One region of the Microbacterium sp. RD1 genome, then DNA from elsewhere that is predicted to be linked to it. Evidence: predicted binding sites of a transcription regulator. Region 1 holds the regulator's gene; the other holds the start of a gene.
What was found. Region 1 encodes HspR, which represses chaperone genes until heat shock. Its sites were predicted from a motif close to AAGTTGAGTCNNNNNGACTCAACTT; they were not measured.

Region 1 (5,130 bases):
CCGCTGCGCCGGGTGCGCGAGGCGTGGGCGCGGCGGCGCGAGATCACGCCCGACGAGCGCATGGCTCTGCTCACGATGGGACACGACTCGGCCACGGGCAGGCTCACCCTCGACGACTCGGGGAGTGCCGTGGTGGCGTGGGACAACCGCCGCGAGGCGCGCCTGTACCGCGCCGAAGGACGCGTGAACCCGCTCCTGCGACGGATGCTCGGATCCCCCGTGCACGCCGCCCCCACGTGGACGCTCCTCCGCCGCGCCGTGACCGTGCACAACCTCGGCGGTGTACCCGCCGGTCCCGACGGCGTGGTGGACGAATGGGGCGAGGTGCACCGTTACCCCGGACTGTTCGTGGTCGACGGATCGACTCTGCCCGGCGCGACGGGCGTGAATCCCTCGGCCACCATCCTCGCGGCCGCGGAACGCAGCGCGGAGCATCTCGTGCGTCGCCTGAGCGCAGACCCCGGATGGCGCGCACCCGAGTGGCCCGACGTCGTGCCCGCCCCCATTCCCGAAGACGTCGCCGGCGCGGCGATGGCATCCCTTCACGCCCGCACGTCCGGCGACGGCGTCGGATTCCGGGAGCGGATGCAGACGCCCCGTGGCGCGGGAATGGGACCGGCGGCCGACCTCCGCCTGGAGGTGTCGTTCGAGGGGTTCGATGCGTTCAGCGCCGACCCGTCGCATCCGCTGGAGGTCACCGGCACGCTCTCGATCGCCGGCGTCGCCGATCATCGACCGCTGCGAGGGACTCTGTCCCTCTTTCCGGATGGATCCGATCTCGCGATGCGCTACGTGCTGGACTTTACCGACGACGGCGGTGCAGAACGCACCCTCGTCGGCGAGAAGGCCTTCCTCGGCCGGGGCCCGCTCGCCCGCTGGCACGGTGTGACGCGGCTGAGGTGGCAGCTCGACGGCGCGCCCGCGGTGCGCGGCGTCGTCGCGATCGGCGCCGGTGCCGTCGCGGCGCTGCTCGCCAGCATCCGGGGCGAGGGATTCACCCTGTCTCGCCGCGCGAGCGTGCTGCGGCGGTTCGGCCTGTCCTTCGCCGCTCGGGCCCTGCGGCGCGCCCCGCGGGCATGAGCCCCGCGGTCAAGGTTTCGGATCGGGCCGCCTGACGCCGTCCTGCAGCTCCCGGACGAGTTCGTCGACGTCGCCCTTGGTCGCGGCGCGCTGCTCTTCGTGACCGCGCGTGGCGCGCTCGGCGACCCACGACGAGAACGAGGCCACGACGAGTCCGACGAGCACGACGCCGCCCACCATGAGGAAGACCGCGGTGATCCGCCCCGGCACCGTCACCGGGGTGTAGTCGCCGTAGCCGACGGTCGTGACGGTGCAGAACGCCCACCACACCGCGTCGCCGAACCGGGTGATGTTGGCGCCCGGCGCGTGACGCTCGGCCTCGAGGACGAGGAGCGACGCCGACCAGATGAGCAGCAGAGCGGCGCCGGCGCCGTAGATCAGCAGGCGCGCGCGGAGGGAGCTCGCCGCCGAGTGCGTGAAGGAGGTCAGCCGCGTGAGCGCCCCGAGGAGGCGCACCGGGCGCAGCGTCGGGACGAGCACCATCGCCACGTCGAACAGGTGGGCGCGAAACCACACCCCGCGCGGATGCGACAGCGCCAGCCGCACGAGGTAGTCGGCGACGAACAGCGCCCACGTGCCGACGACGATGGCGGCGGTGGCGGCTTCGGCGGGCCCCTGGAGGTCGCCGATCACCTGGAAGGTGTAGGCGACGAGAAAGGCGAGAGCCGCCACCGTCAGCGGCCAGAACGTCGCCGATTCCCATCGGCGGGTGGCCCGCGTCTCGCCGCGATCTCGCCCGCCCTGCAATTCACCCATGGCAGAACTGTAGGGCGGCGGCGGCGCGCGCGGCTTCGGACGCTTCGTCTCGCTGCGCTCGCTCAGCGTCCGGAGGGGGCGGCGCTCGCTCAGCGTCCGGGGGGCGGCGCTCGCGCAGCGTCCGGAGGTCGGCGCTCGGCCAGGGTCCGGGGCTCGCCCGGTGAACGGGGTTAGTCCTCCGAGTGGCGCGGACGCCACAGCACGATATCGGTGGCGCGCCGGACGCGGGCGCCGTGACGCAGGGTGATGACCGACCCCGTCGCGCCGGCGGCGAACACCCGCGCGCCCGGGCGCGACTCGCGCTCCGCGATCAGCTGGCGCTCCAGATCGGACACGCGCCGCGACAGGGAGTGCACGCGTTCTTCCAGGGCGAGCAGCCGGGCGATGGCGGGAAGGCTCATCCCCTCGCCCGACAGTCGTGCGACCTCGCGCAGCTGTTCGACGTGACGCGTGGAGTAGCGCCGCGACCCTCCTTGCGTGCGGGCGGGGACCACGAGGCCGAGACGGTCGTACTGGCGGAGGGTCTGCGGGTGCATGTTGGACAGCTCCGCGGCCACCGCGATCGCGAAGATCGGGGCGTCCTCGTCGATCTCGTCGTCAGCCATCTCCCTCACCTCACAGACCCTCTCAGCCGCGCGCCTTCGACATGAGGTCGGCGCGCGGGTTCTCCTTGGGTTCCTGCTCCGCGAAGCGCTCCAGCGCCTCGCGAGCCTTGTCGTCCAGGTGCGACGGCACGACGACCTGCACCTCGGCGAGGAGGTCGCCGGTGCCCTTCGCCGTCGTGACGCCCCGGCCTTTCACCCGCAGCACGCGCCCGGACGGTGTGCCGGGGGCGACGCGGAGCTTCACGACGTCGCCACCGAGCGTCGGCACCTCGATCGTCGCGCCGAGAGCCGCCTCCGTGAACGTCACCGGCACCGTCACGCGCAGGTTGAGCCCGTCGCGCGTGAAAACCGGATGCGGTCGCACCGCGACCTGAACGACGATGTCGCCGGGCTCGCCACCATCCGGCGACGGCCGACCGCGGCCTCGCAGCCGGATCTTCTGCCCGTCCGCGACACCCGCGGGGATCTTGACCTTGAAAGGCTTGCCGTCCTCACCCTGGAGGGTGATGGTCTCGCCCTGCGTGGCGGTGACGAAATCGACCGTCGTGCGGGCCGTGACGTCGGCACCGCGCTGGGGGCCGCCGAACCCGCGGAATCCTCCCGAGGGCTGTCCGAACCGCCCGGAGCCGAAGCTCCCGCCCTGCTGCTCGAAACCGGCGAAGAAGTCCTCGAAGCCCGCGCCACCGGTCGAGGTGCGGGAGCGCGTGCCCCGGCCGCCCTGCCCGAACATGCTGAACACGTCCTCGAAGCCGCCGGCATCCGCCCCGCCCGCCGAGAAGCGGGCGCCGGAGCCCATCGCACGGATCTGGTCGTACTCCGCGCGCTGCTCGGGGTCGCTCAGCACGGCGTACGCCTCGCTGATCTCCTTGAACGTGGCCTCGGCCTTCGCGTCACCCGGATTGGAGTCGGGGTGATACTTGCGGGCGAGCTTGCGATACGTCTTCTTCAGATCGGCTTCGCTGACGCCCTTGTCGACGCCGAGGACCTTGTAGAAGTCCTTGTCGAACCAATCCTGACTCGCCATGCGCGCTCCTACTCGGCGGGGACCGCGACGACGACCTTAGCCGGTCGCAGCTCGACGGATCCCAGTCGGTATCCGACCTCGACGACCTCCAGCACGGTCGGCTCGCTCGTCCCCGGTGTCGGCGCCTGGAAGATCGCCTCGTGCTGCTGCGGGTCGAAGGGCTCGCCCGCCGCCCCGTACGCCACGACGCCGAGGCGCTCGGCGACAGCGCGCACCTTCTCGCCGATCGCCGCGAACGGCGTCCCGGCCTCGAGGTCGCCGTGCTTCTCAGCACGGTCGAGGTCGTCGAGCACCGGCAGCAGTCCCTTCGCGGCCTCGCCCTTCGCGCGCTCGATCTCGACCTGGCGCTGCTCCTCGGTACGGCGGCGGTAGTTGGCGTACTCGGCCTGCAACCGCTTGAGGTCGTTCAGCAGCGCCGACTCGAGGTCGGCGAACTTCGCATCCTCTGCGGCGGCCTCGGCGGTCTGCGCGGCCCCCAGGATGTCGTCGATCGTCAGGTCGTCCTGGCCGGAGGGGTCGGATGCTTCGACAGGCTCAGCAACCGACCCCTCCTCGTCCGGTCGAACCTCGTCATCACCCTGGGGCTCTTCGAAGTTCTTGTCCGTCATGTCAGCTCTTCTTCTCGTCTTCGTCGTCGACCACTTCGGCGTCGATCACGTCCTCCTCGGGGTTCGGCACGTTGCCGGCCCCGGGCTCGTTCGCGGCAGGATCGGGGTTCTCGCCCGCCTGCTGCGACGACTGGTAGATTGCCTCGCCGATCGCGCTCTGGCTCTGGTTGAGCTGGTCGAAAGCGGTCTTCACGGCGTCGTCGTCCTCGCCGGCGAGTGCCGACTTCAGGGCGTCGACGTCGGCCTGGACGGAGTCCTTGACCTCGGCGGGGATCTTGTCCTCGTTGTCCTTGAGGAGCTTCTCCACCGAGTACGACAGGGTCTCGGCCTGGTTGCGGGTCTCGGCCGACTCGCGGCGCTTCTTGTCCTCGGCCGCGTGCTCCTCGGCCTCGCGCACCATCCGCTCGATGTCCTCCTTGGCCAGCGACGAGCCGCCGGTGATCGTCATCGACTGCTCCTTGCCCGTGCCCTTGTCCTTGGCCGAGACGTGCACGATGCCGTTGGCGTCGATGTCGAAGGTGACCTCGACCTGCGGGATGCCGCGGGGAGCCGGCGCGATGCCGGTGAGCTCGAACGTGCCCAGCGGCTTGTTGTCGCGGGTGAACTCGCGCTCGCCCTGGAAGACCTGGATGGCCACGGACGGCTGGTTGTCGTCGGCGGTCGTGAAGGTCTCGCTGCGCTTGGTGGGAATGGCGGTGTTGCGCTCGATGAGCTTCGTCATGATGCCGCCCTTGGTCTCGATGCCGAGCGACAGCGGGGTGACGTCGATGAGGAGGACGTCCTTGCGCTCGCCCTTCAGCACGCCGGCCTGGAGCGCCGCGCCGACGGCGACGACCTCGTCCGGGTTCACACCCTTGTTGGCCTCCTTGCCGGCCTCGCGCTTGACGAGCTCGGCGACGGCGGGCATGCGGGTGGAGCCACCCACGAGCACGACGTGCGCGATGTCGGCGACCTTGATGCCGGCCTCGCGGATGACGTCTTCGAACGGCTTCTTGGTGCGGTCGAGGAGGTCCTTGGTGAGGTCCTCGAACTTCGCGCGGGTGATGGTCTCCGACAG
Region 2 (5,130 bases), 1.2 Mb from region 1:
TGGATCTGGGTCGTCGTCCTGCTGCCGCTCCTGTCGCTGGTGCCGCTGTTCTTCGTCGACTGGGCGGGCTACATCGAAGGCACCGTGCGCGATTCGATGCAGTCGCCGTCGACGGCGTGGATGTCGTCGTTCACCGGTTTCTCCCTGGTGCTGACTCTGGTCGGCTGGGTTCTCGTGGCGGTGCAGATCGTCGCGGCGTATCTCGATTGGCGGGCTCTGCGTGCCCGCGGCATCCAGCGCCCCTTCCACTGGGCGTGGATCTTCTTCACGCTCGTCATCTCCAACGGCGTCTACGTCATCGGCCGCGGAGTGGTCCTGCGACGCCAGACGGGATCGGGTCTCGGCCCCGTGTGGGCGTGGATCGCCGTCACCGTGGTGACGATCGCCGTGGGCATCGGCTTCGCGGTCTACATCCTCAACATCGTCTTCGCGCTCATCCCCACCATCGAGCAGTACACGCGGTCATGAGCGATCAGACGAGTGCGGCGGGTCAGATCGACCCGGCCGCCGCGCCCTCGGGAACCGGCTGCGTCGAGTGCGAAGCGGCGGGCGGGTGGTGGGTCCACCTCCGTCGATGTGCGGCCTGCGGGCACATCGGATGCTGCGACGACTCGCCCGAGCGCCACGCCACCGCGCACTGGCAGGCGACCGGGCACCGCTTCATCCAGAGCTTCGAGCCCGGTGAAGACTGGTGGTGGGACTATCTGGAGCAGGCGAGCGTCGAGGGGCCGGAGCTGGCTCCCCCCACCAGCCGCCCGGAGTCACAGCCGTCGCCCGGACCGGAGGGCCGCGTGCCCGACGACTGGCGCGAGCAGGTGAGGGCCCGCCGCCGCTGACGCGCCCGAGCAGCCGGCGGCATCAGGCGCGGTCGCGGAGGACCAGCGCCGCGGCCCCGACCAGCGGACTCTCGTTGCCGAGCTCCGCCCGCACGATCTCCGCGCGCCCGAGGAACGGGTAGGCCGCCGTCCGATCACGCGCGTCGCGAACCAGGTCGACGTAGTCCGGCGACACGTGCGAGAAGCCGCCGCCGATGACCACCATGTCGAGGTCCAGGAGGGCGGTGGCGGAGGCCAGCGCCGAACCCACCGCCGCGGCGCTGCGCCGGACAGCGGCGACCGGGATCTCCTCGCCCGCGGCGTATCCCACCGCGAGCTCTTCCCCGCGGGTACCGCCCCAGCCCTGATCCCGCGCCCACCGCACGATGTTCGGCCCGCTGGCGATGCGTTCGACAGTGGCCTCGCGGCCATGCACGCCGGGGGGCGTGAACCCGGCCACCTCGATCTGCCCGAGATGGCCGGCGTTGCCCGTCACCCCCGGATACGGCTCGCCGGCCGCGATGATCCCGCCCCCGATGCCGGTGGAGACGACTATCCCGAGCATCGAGCGGGTGCGCCGCCCGGCACCCTGCCAATGCTCGGCGATCGCGATGCACAGCCCGTCGAGAGCGAAACGCACCGGCACGTCGCCCCACGTCTTCGGCAGGATGGCGCGCACCGCGTCGGCGAGGGAGAAGCGCTCCGCATGGGGGAGGTTGAGCGGCGAGACGGTGTCGTGCACGGTGTCGATGGGTCCGGCGCTGCCGATCCCGACCCCCACGGGGATGACGCCGGCCGGTAAGGCCGTGAGTGCCTGATCGACCACGGTGTGAACAGCGACGCGGAGGGCGTCGTGGTCGCTGTCGGGTCCCGTGGGGGCGCGGAAGCGGGACGCGTCGACGACGTGACCGTCCTCGTCGATGAGGCAGGCTTCGACCTTGGTTCCGCCCAGGTCCACGGCGATCGCAACGGTCACGGAACACGAGGCTACAGAAGTCGGAGCGGACCCGAGAACTCGTTGGCACTCTCAAGGGGAGAGTGCTAATCTGGTCTTAGTTGAGTCACACAGACTCAACTTCACCGATCTGCCGGATCACCCGGCACGCGAAGAAGGAGGAACCATGGCAGGCTATGACCCTTTCCGTGACTTCGACCGTCTCGCATCGGCCCTGATGGACACTCGTCGCGGCCCGCGACGCATGCCCATGGACCTGTATCGCGACGGCGATCACTACGTCCTCACGGCGGACCTTCCCGGCGTCGACCCGGGCTCCGTCGACATCGACGTGGACGGCCAGCTGCTCACCATCCGCGCTGAGCGCACGCTCGCGTCGGGTGACAGCGTCAAGTGGATCACCCGCGAGCGTGAGGCTGCCACGTTCGTGCGCCAGCTCAACCTCGGTCAGGGGATCGACACCGAGAACATCAGCGCCTCGTACAACAACGGGGTGCTCTCGGTCACCATCCCGGTGAGCGAGAAGGCCAAGCCGCGTCGCATCGAGGTCACCAGTGCGGCCGGCGACGCGACGATCCGAGCGCACGAATCCGACGCGCCGCAGCCGATCGAGCAGTAACGCCGCGCGCGTGAGCGGGGGCGATCCTTCGGGATCGTCCCCGCATTGCGTACAGGCCGGATGATCGAAACGCTGCCGCTGCGTGCGCGCTCCCTAGCGTGGAAAGACGGGTAACCACCGTTGCGAAGGAGCATCATGAGTCTCAGAGGCCAACAGAGCGCGCGCGATCGGATCCTGGCATCCCAGGGTGACGCGGATCGCATGATTCTCGTCGAGGGCGCCACCATTCTCACCATGGCGGGCGACGAGCCGTTCACCGGGGACGTCCTGATCCGCGGCGTACGCATCGTGGCGGTCGGCGACCGCCTCGCCGAGCGGGCGGGGGACGCCATACGCGTGGACGCGTCGCGCTGCATCCTTCTTCCCGGCCTGGTCGATTCCCATGTGCACGCCTGGGAGGGACAGCTTCGCGGCATCGCCCCCGACGCCGACTTCGGCAGCTACATGGCCCTCACCCACGACGGTCTCGCGCGGCATTACCGGCCGGAGGACATCGCCATCGGCGAGAGGCTCACGGTGCTCCAGGCGCTGAATTCCGGGACCACCACCATCGTGGACAACAGCCACAACTCTCGCAGCCGTGCGCATTCCGAGGCCGCGATCGAGGCGCTCCTGTCCTCCGGCATCCGCGCCGTCTACGCGGCCGGCAGCGCGCAGGCCGGTGCGCACGAGGGGCACCTCCCGGGCGATCTGCTCCGCCTGCGCAGCGAGTACTTCGAGAGCGGACAGGATCGCGTGACCCTCCGGATGTTCGACATCCAGCCGTCGGTGGACACGTGGCGGTTCGCCCGTGAGAACGGCTTCGGCGTGTGCGCCGAGATGGGCTCGTGGATTCCGAACCTCGACGAGCTCGTCGCTTCGGGGCTGATGGGGCCGGATCACTCGTACAACCATTGCGCCGACATCTCGGCCGCCACGTGGGATGCCATCGCCGAGAGCGGGGCCGCCGTCAATCTGGTACCCCGGTCAGACTCGCATTTCGGCCTCGGTGCGTTCGCACCGGTGCTGGAGGCGCAGCGGCGAGGCATCCGGATCGGGATCAGCAGCGACAACGAGATCAGCTACCAGCACGACCTCTTCACGGAGATGCGGACCCTGCTGACCGTGCAGCGCGGACTGAGCTTCGCCGCAGAGTTCGCGGGCGACGCGACGGCTTTGCCGCGCTATCGCGCGATCGACGTCCTGCACGCGGCCACCGTCGGAGGCGCAGCGAACGCGGGGTTGATGGACGAGATCGGAACCGTCGAGGTGGGCAAGCGGGCCGACCTCATCTTGATATCGCTCGACGACGTCGGCACGCGACTGTGGGGATCAGCGGTGGGAACGGTGGTCAACTTCGCCAGCGCGGCGACCGTCGACGCGGTCTTCCTCGACGGCGACGTGCGCAAGTGGGACGGAGGGCTGATCGGCGTGGACGTGGATGCCCTGATCTCCGCGGGAGAGGAGTCTCGCGCCTACCTGCTGGAGCGGTTCGGCACGGATCTCGCGGCGGTGCGCTCGGGCCTTCACCGCACGGTCGACGAGGCCGACACCAGCGCGGCGGTCACCTCGATCCTCGCGGGCTCGGGTCACTGATCGCACGAAGGTCCGGCCGCCGAGCGAATGTCGGCGGCCGGACCTTTTCGTGGTGTCACACGCGGTCGCGCACTCGTGATTCCCGTCCGTATACGGCGACGGCGGCGAAGATGATGACACCCGTGACCATCTGCTGCGCGGCAGCGCCGAGGCCGAAGCCCACGAGCAGGATGCTCAGCAGCTGGATGATGAGGGCCCCGAGCACGGTGCGGAGGTAATCGCCGCGACCGCCCAGCAGCGAGGTCCCTCCGACGAGCACCGCGGCGAGGCTGGTGAACAGGTACGGGTCGCCGACGTCCGGCTGACCTGCGCCGCCGAAGCCCAGCAGGACGATGCCGAGGAGGGCGGAGCTGCAGGCGCTGGCCACGAACGTGCCCACCCACACCGCGCGCACGGGGACGCGAGCCAGTCGCGCCGCGCGGGCACTGGCCCCGGTCGCGTAGAGCCGCAGACCCGTCCTCGTCCACACCAGCACCACGGTGATCCCTCCGATGAGAAGCGCCCAGAGGAGGAGGACGGGAGGAAGGGGGATCGGCCCCACTGTTCCCAGAGGCGAGGAGAAGCGGGCGAGCCAGTCGGGGAGCGAGCCGATGACATTGCCGCCGCCGGTGGCCACGAGGGCGAGACCGATGGCGATCGAGCCCACCGCGATCGTGACGACGAGTGGAGGCAACTGGAATCGCTCGCTGAGGTAGCCGTTCGCGGCGCCCACGCCTGCAGAGAGCACCGCGATGACCGCAACGACCACCCAGAACGGCCATCCCTGTCCGAGCCACAGCGCGCACAGGAGATTGGAGGCACCGATGACGGCGGGTACCGACAGGTCGATCCCGCCGATGAGGACCACCAGTGTCTGTCCCGCTGCGGCGATGCCCAGGAAGGCGGCCAGGATCAGCAGCGAGTACACGCCGGTGACGCGGCCGATCCCAGGGATGAGAACGAGGGTGGCGACCCACGCCGCGACCACGACTCCGATCTGCACGAGCGGGAGGGAGCGTGCCCACCGGGGGAGGCGTACGGCGACGCGGTCGGCAGTGTTCACGTGGTCCTCCGACGAGTCGATGAGAGTGCGGCGTTTCCTACGACGGCCAGCAGCAGCGCGGCGCCGTAGGCCACGTTGACCCACTCCGCCGACACGCGCATCGACGTCAGCAGGAGCGACAGCA

Region 2: the regulator HspR is predicted to act here: its motif matches at 1,869-1,893, upstream of ACTU3I_RS08765 (Hsp20/alpha crystallin family protein).

The regions. Positions count from the first base shown of each region.
Region 1 is NZ_JBQPOL010000001.1:592,284-597,413, reverse strand. Features, by position in the region: gene ACTU3I_RS02870 (GMC oxidoreductase) at 1-1,080, shown strand, start outside; gene ACTU3I_RS02865 (potassium channel family protein) at 1,090-1,836, opposite strand; gene ACTU3I_RS02860 (heat shock protein transcriptional repressor HspR) at 2,007-2,441, opposite strand; gene ACTU3I_RS02855 (DnaJ C-terminal domain-containing protein) at 2,464-3,465, opposite strand; gene ACTU3I_RS02850 (nucleotide exchange factor GrpE) at 3,474-4,073, opposite strand; gene dnaK (molecular chaperone DnaK) at 4,075-5,130, opposite strand, start outside.
Region 2 is NZ_JBQPOL010000001.1:1,796,043-1,801,172, forward strand. Features, by position in the region: gene ACTU3I_RS08750 (DUF2510 domain-containing protein) at 1-468, shown strand, start outside; gene ACTU3I_RS08755 (UBP-type zinc finger domain-containing protein) at 465-836, shown strand; gene ACTU3I_RS08760 (ROK family protein) at 859-1,791, opposite strand; gene ACTU3I_RS08765 (Hsp20/alpha crystallin family protein) at 1,937-2,389, shown strand; gene ACTU3I_RS08770 (amidohydrolase family protein) at 2,525-3,964, shown strand; gene ACTU3I_RS08775 (ABC transporter permease) at 4,020-5,006, opposite strand; gene ACTU3I_RS08780 (ABC transporter permease) at 5,003-5,130, opposite strand, start outside.